One region of the Caballeronia sp. LZ028 genome, then DNA from elsewhere that is predicted to be linked to it. Evidence: predicted binding sites of a transcription regulator. Region 1 holds the regulator's gene; the other holds the start of a gene.
The links. Region 1 encodes FliA, which starts transcription of late flagellar genes. Its sites were predicted from a motif close to CTAAAGTTTNNNNNNNNNNNGCCGNTA; they were not measured.
Positions count from the first base shown of each region.

Region 2: the regulator FliA is predicted to act here: its motif matches at 1,200-1,226, upstream of motA (flagellar motor stator protein MotA).

Region 1 is NZ_JARUXN010000001.1:143,697-146,902, forward strand. It holds gene QCE58_RS00710 (aromatic ring-hydroxylating dioxygenase subunit alpha) at 1-384, opposite strand, end outside; gene QCE58_RS00715 (GGDEF domain-containing protein) at 576-1,670, shown strand; gene QCE58_RS00720 (RNA polymerase sigma factor FliA) at 1,677-2,408, opposite strand; gene QCE58_RS00725 (flagellar biosynthesis protein FlhG) at 2,427-3,206, opposite strand, start outside.
Region 2 is NZ_JARUXN010000004.1:605,238-608,443, reverse strand. It holds gene QCE58_RS25545 (hypothetical protein) at 1-132, opposite strand, end outside; gene QCE58_RS25540 (helix-turn-helix domain-containing protein) at 264-1,082, opposite strand; gene motA (flagellar motor stator protein MotA) at 1,321-2,193, shown strand; gene motB (flagellar motor protein MotB) at 2,224-3,204, shown strand.

The sequences.
Region 1 (3,206 bases):
AAAGAAATCGAGCGCATACGCAGGCTCGCCGAAACACATCCAGATAACGCCGTACTTCTCTTCGCAAACGAAAGTCGTCGCGCACGCGCGCTTCGACGGACGCAATGAAGGATTCGACGGAATCCGCAAACACTGTCCTTCGATGTCGTAACTCCAGCCGTGATACGGACACACGATCTGATCGCGCATCACATGCCCGAGCGACAACTGCGCGCCCCGATGCGGACAGTAATCGCGCCACGCATGCGCCGCGCCGATGCTGTCCCGCCACACGACGATCCGCTCATCGGCCACGATGAATCCGCGCGCGCCGCCTTCCGGCACGTCTTCGCTATTGCAAACGGGCAGCCATTCGGCAGCTAAAGAAATGGATTCGTCGCGCATCGCCGTGAATGAGAAATGGACGTTCTTAAGCTGTTCTTACACGAAACACAGCGTCTTCGCAAAACGTTGCAAAATAGCGGATCGCTCGCTCGGTGCAACTCGATACCACTCAATTCAGCCGATGCCATGCGACGGGGCCGCAGTACTTGGCAGCAAGATAAAAGAAAGAAATCACCATCCAGGGGTTCAGTATGGAGCAGGCGCATCAACCGGCACGCCGGACTTATGCCTTCGCATGGTCCGAACACCGGAATCCGGAACGCGAGCAGGCCACGCTGCGGGTCTGGATGGGAGCGGTGGTTCTTCTGGCTTACGGCGTTTTCGCGTGGCTCCGCCCTTCACACGATGCCTTCCTGACCACGCGCCTCGTCGCGCTCTATGTGTCTTATGGGGCGATCACGCTTCTGATCGTCAGCCGCATGAGCGCGCCTTCTGTTGCGCGCCTGACCGTCACGACCATCGCCGATCAGACGATCCTCGGGCTCGCGCTCGCCGCGGGCGGCGCAACGGCGCTGCCGCTTCTCTGGGTGATGTTCTGGTTTCTGATCGGTTCGGGATGCCGATACGGCAAGCGCACGCTCGCCGTATCGTGCGCGACGGCGCTCATCATCGTCACGGCGATGGCCGTCTGGCAGCCGTGGTGGCACGAGAATCTTCCCGCCGCGATCGGGCTCGCGCTGAGCGTACTCGGCGCATCGGTGTATCTGAGCGTGCTCGTCGATCGGCTCGGCAACGCGAATCGCGATCTAGCGCGTCAGGCATCGACCGATCCGCTCACGGGTCTGTCGAACCGGTACGCGCTGGAAAGAGTCGTCGATCGCGCGATGAACGCGCCCGAAGCCAATGGCGATCACGCCACCGCGCTCCTTCTGATCGATCTCGACGGCTTCAAGGAAGTGAACGATACCTACGGTCACGCCGTCGGCGATCTGCTGCTGCAAGCCTTCGCGGACTCGCTCGCGAAGCGCATGCGCAAGTCGGACACCATCGCGCGTCTGGGCGGCGACGAGTTCGTCGTGCTCGCGCATCAGATGCGCGACCGCGACGCCGTGTTGTCGGTGGCCGACAACATCCATTCGGCGCTCGGCGAAATTACGTCGGTGCAGGAGCGGCCGGTGTCGGTATCGGCGAGCATCGGCGCATGCCTGCTTTCGAGCGCGGCGTCCGCGCATCAAACCGGCATGACCGCCGTGCTGCGCGCCGCCGACCGCGCGATGTACCGCGCGAAAAGTCTCGGCGAAGGGAAAACGGTCTTCGCCGAGACGCGGGACTTCGAGATCAGCTAGGGAACGTCAGGCCTCGACGCTCGTCCACGCCTGCTCGCGCAGCTTCGTGCGCAGACGCGCGACCGCCTGGCTGTGCAACTGACACACGCGCGACTCGCTCACTTCCATCACCGCGCCGATTTCGCGCAGGTTCAGGCCGCGTTCGTAATAGAGGCTCATCAGGAGCTTCTCGCGCTCGGGCAGCTTGTCGATGGCTTCGATCAGCGCGCCGCGAAGGCTGTCGTCGAGCAGCGCGGACAGCGGATCCGAACGATCGACGCAATAGCGGTCGAGGAACGGCTCGTCGTCGGCGGAGCGATCGAAGTCTTCGTAATAGATCAGCTGGCTGCCGTGCAAGTCCTGAAGCATCGACTGATATTCGTCGAGCGGCATCTTCATGTGCTCGGCGATTTCCTGCTCGCTCGCCGCGCGGCCGAGGTTCTGCTCGACCTTGTGCACCGCCGATTCCACTTCGCGCGACGTCTTGCGCATGCTGCGCGGCAGCCAGTCGTTCGCGCGGAGCTCATCCAGCATCGCGCCGCGGATGCGCTGGCTCGCATATGTTTCGAACTGCGCGCCCTGATCTTCCTTGTAGCGGCTCGCCGCGTCCAGCAGGCCGATCATGCCGGCCTGAATGAGATCGTCGAGATCGACGCTCGCCGGCATCTTGGCGACGAGTTGGAGCCCCAGCCGTCGAACGAGCGGTGCGTATTTCGTCAGCACTTCCGACTGTGAGAGTTTGCCTTGGGCGTTATACATCTTGGTCACCTATCTTGATCACATCGACGCCGTGCTGCTCAATGCAAAGTCGTGAAGCGCAGCCGCACGATGCGACGCCTCCCGCGCGCCCTGTACAGAGTCGCTAACCGGATTTCGCGCGTCGGCCTGGCCGCCCGCATCGCGCATATAAGGCGCGGGGCGCATCGGCCAGTGCAGGAGCTCCGCCGCGATTGCGCGGTAGTCGCGCGCCGCGGCCGTGGCCGGGAACGCTTCGACTGCGCAGCGTGAGAGTTCCATCGCCCGAGCGACGCGCGCATCCTCGGACACATATCCCGCCTGCACGAGCGACACGGCCAGATACCGGCTCGCGACGCCCGACAGGTTGTCGAACGCGACCGCCGCGTCGGCCGGGTTCTGCACGTGATTGACGAGCACGCGGAACTGGCCGATCGCATGGGCGTAGTGCAGTCGTTTCATGCACGCATACGCCTCGGTGATCGCCGACGCGGCTACCCGCGTCACAATAAGAAAGTCATGCGCCTGCGCCGCGAGCGTCGACAGCGCGCCGTGGCGATCGAGTTGCGCATCGATCAGCACGATGTCCGCCGGACCGTCGAGCAACGCGCGGCATTGCGCGGCATCGTGAACGATGCGTTCGTCGCGCGGCGCGGCCATCAGCGAGAAGCCGAACGGCGTGCGCTCGACGGCATCGCCGAGCATGCGCCGGCCCGACATCACCGAGGCGAGCGCGCCCGCGTCTTCGGTGCCCACGAGACGGCTCACCGATCCCGCGTTGCGGTGCTCGTCGATCACGAGCACGTCCTTGCCGTGGATGGA
Region 2 (3,206 bases), on a different contig from region 1:
TTCGACGATCACGAGCGATTCCGCCGAATCCGCACGGCTGATGATGACGCGCAGCGGCCCGCCGCCCTCCGCGATGCTGGCGCAAAACTGCATCGTTTGCCCGCCGATCACTTGTTCGAATGTTTGAATCATCGCTGCCTTCCGCGTTGGTTGGACAAAAGCTGACACAGGCTGCGCGCCATGCGGCGCGCAGCCTGCTTTCTCATTGATCCGCGCATGTCGACTAGGTTCAATTCTGTAAGCATGCGCGGCGCGACGCAAGCTCAACGTCTTGCGTCGGCGAGTTCGCGAAGGATGGCGGCGGTCGAATCGTCGGCGGGAAAGAAGGCTTCGATCGCAAGCTCCGACAACGTGATGTCGACGGGCGTGCCGAAAACCGTCGTCGTGCTCAAGAACGACAGCACGCCGTGCTGCGTGCGCAAACGCAAGGGCACGACGACGGGATCGGTCTCGCCGCGCGGCTCGTGGGTCGCGTGACGCGGCGCGGGATACGCCTCCAGTTCGGCCAAGAGCGCGACGAGCGTCGCATCGCCGGACACGTCGATTTGCCGGCGCAGGCGCGCGAGCAAATGCGCGCGCCACTCGTGCCAGTTGTCGATGGCATCGGCGAGACCTTGCGGATGCATCGACAGCCGCAGCACGTTGACCGGCGGCACGAGCAATTGCGCATCCGCCGATGCGACGAGCGGCGCGAAAGCCGCGTTGGCCGCGATCATCGTCCAATGACGATCGACCGCGAGCGCGGGATACGGCTCATGCCCTTTGAGCACGAGATCGACAGCACGCCTGGCAGCGGAAAGCTGCGGATCGGCCAGCGCGCGCTCGCGATAAAGCGGCGCATAACCGGCCGCGACGAGCAGCGTGTTGCGCTCGCGCAGCGGCACGTCCAGTTGCTCGGCGAGGCGCATCAGCATGTCCCGGCTCGGCAGCGAGCGGCCCGATTCGACGAAGCTCAGGTGACGCGTGGACACGTCCGCAACGCCTGCGAGATCGAGCTGGCTCATGCGCCTGCGCTGACGCCATTCGCGCAATAGCGCGCCGACGTCCGATCGAACGGCCGGATGTACGAGGGTCGAGTTCATGCGACCGATGTTAGACGAAACATGATCACGCGATCCATTACCTGCGAAGTAAGCGGCGCCACGAACGTAACATTTACGCCGCAAACATTTGCGAAGAAAAACTTGCGCGCGACACCCTAAATCTCCGGCACTTTCGCGCCGATAAGTCCAACAACAAGCGAACAATGCGTCGCGAGCCGTGCGCGTCTCAATCCCGAGCACGCACGGCCCGCGGCGCCCGGACTTTTGCGGAGAAATCATGTTTGTCATCATCGGATGGTTGTTGGTCATCGGCTCGGTGATCGGAAGCTTCGTCGGCGTCGGCGGCCACCTCGCGGCCCTCGTGCAACCGTTCGAGCTGCTGTGCATTTTCGGCGCGGCGATCGGCGCGTTCGTCGTGTCGAATCCGACCGCGACGCTCAAGAAAACGTTGCAATCGATTCCGAAGGCGTTCAAGGGCGGCGGCTACACGAAAGAGAAATATCTCGCGCTGATCGCATTGCTCTACGAACTGCTTCAGAAGGCGCGCAAGGAAGGCATGATGGCGCTCGAAGCCGATGTCGATGCGCCCGAGTCCAGCCCGGTCTTTCAGAAGTACGAGCACGTCATGGCCGATCATCATCTGCTCGACTTCATCGTCGACTATCTGCGCATGATGTCGGCGGGCAATGTCAACGCGCTCGAAATGCAGGATCTGATGGACGAAGAGCTCGACACGCACCACACCGAAAGCTCGATCGCCGCGAACGCCATTCAGAAAATGGCCGATGGCCTGCCTGCATTCGGTATCGTCGCCGCGGTGATGGGCGTCGTGCACACGATGGGCTCGGTCGGCGCCGCGCCCGCCGTGCTCGGCGAGATGATCGCGGGTGCGCTCGTCGGCACGTTCCTCGGCATTCTGCTGGCGTACGGCTTCATCGGCCCGCTCGCGGACCTGCTCAACGCGAAGGGCGCGGCCGAAGCGAAGCCGTTCCAGTGCGTGAAGTCCGTGCTGCTCGCATCGATGAACGGTTATGCGCCGACGATCGCGGTCGAGTTCGGCCGCAAGGTGCTCTTCACCGCCGATCGTCCGAGCTTCAAGGAACTCGACGACGCGGTTCGTGCCACCAAGATGCCGAAGGCGGCTTCGTGATGACATCGGGTACGCAAAGGACCAACGCACATGGCTGAGAAACCGTCACGCGATCCGCTGCAGTCCGTGCTTGCGCCGACTGTCGTCGTCAAGCGCAAGAAGAAGGCGCACGGACACGGCCATCATGGCGGCGCATGGAAGATCGCCTACGCCGACTTCGTCACCGCGATGATGGCGTTCTTTCTGTTGATGTGGCTGCTCGGATCGACATCGAAGTACGACAAGGAAGGCATCGAGCAATACTTCAATACGCCGCTTTCCGCATTGTTCGGCAACGATGGCGGCGCGTCGGCGCATACGAGCGTCATCGCGGGCGGCGGCAGGGATCTGTCGAGCACGCGTCCGGGTGAAGGCAACAAGACCCAGACGCAACCGGTGCCGCAATCGATCGCGCGCGCTGCCGTTGCGATGGACGACTTGCGCAAGCTGCAGCAACTCAAGCAGAAGCTGATGGCGCTCATCGAGCAGACGCCTGCGCTGCGCGCGTACAAGGATCAGATTCGCATCGCGATCACGAGTGAAGGCTTGCGTATCGAGATCGTCGATTCGCTCAAGCGGCCGATGTTCGCATCGGGCAGTTCGAGACTCGAAAGCTATGTGACGACGATTCTGACGAACATCGGCGCATCGCTGAACGATGTCGATAACCGCGTGTCGATCGCGGGGCATACGGATGCGGTGCCCTATTCCGGCGGTCAGGCGGGCTATTCGAACTGGGAGCTTTCGAGCGAACGGGCGAATGCCGCGCGGCGCGCGCTCGTCGCGGGCGGCATGAAGGAAAGCAAGGTGCTGCAAGTGCGCGGACTGTCCGACGTGCTGCCGCTCAACAAGGATGTCGTCGACGAGCCGACGAATCGGCGGATCAGTATTCTCGTGCTGAACAAGGCCGCGGAACAGGCGTTCTTCCGCGATGGCGGCAGAACCACGGTCGATGAAACGCGGCCTGTCGAAGCGGCGCTTCCCGCGCCGGTCTCGGTCAAGTCGGATGCGCCGGCGGCGGTAGTGAAGTAGAC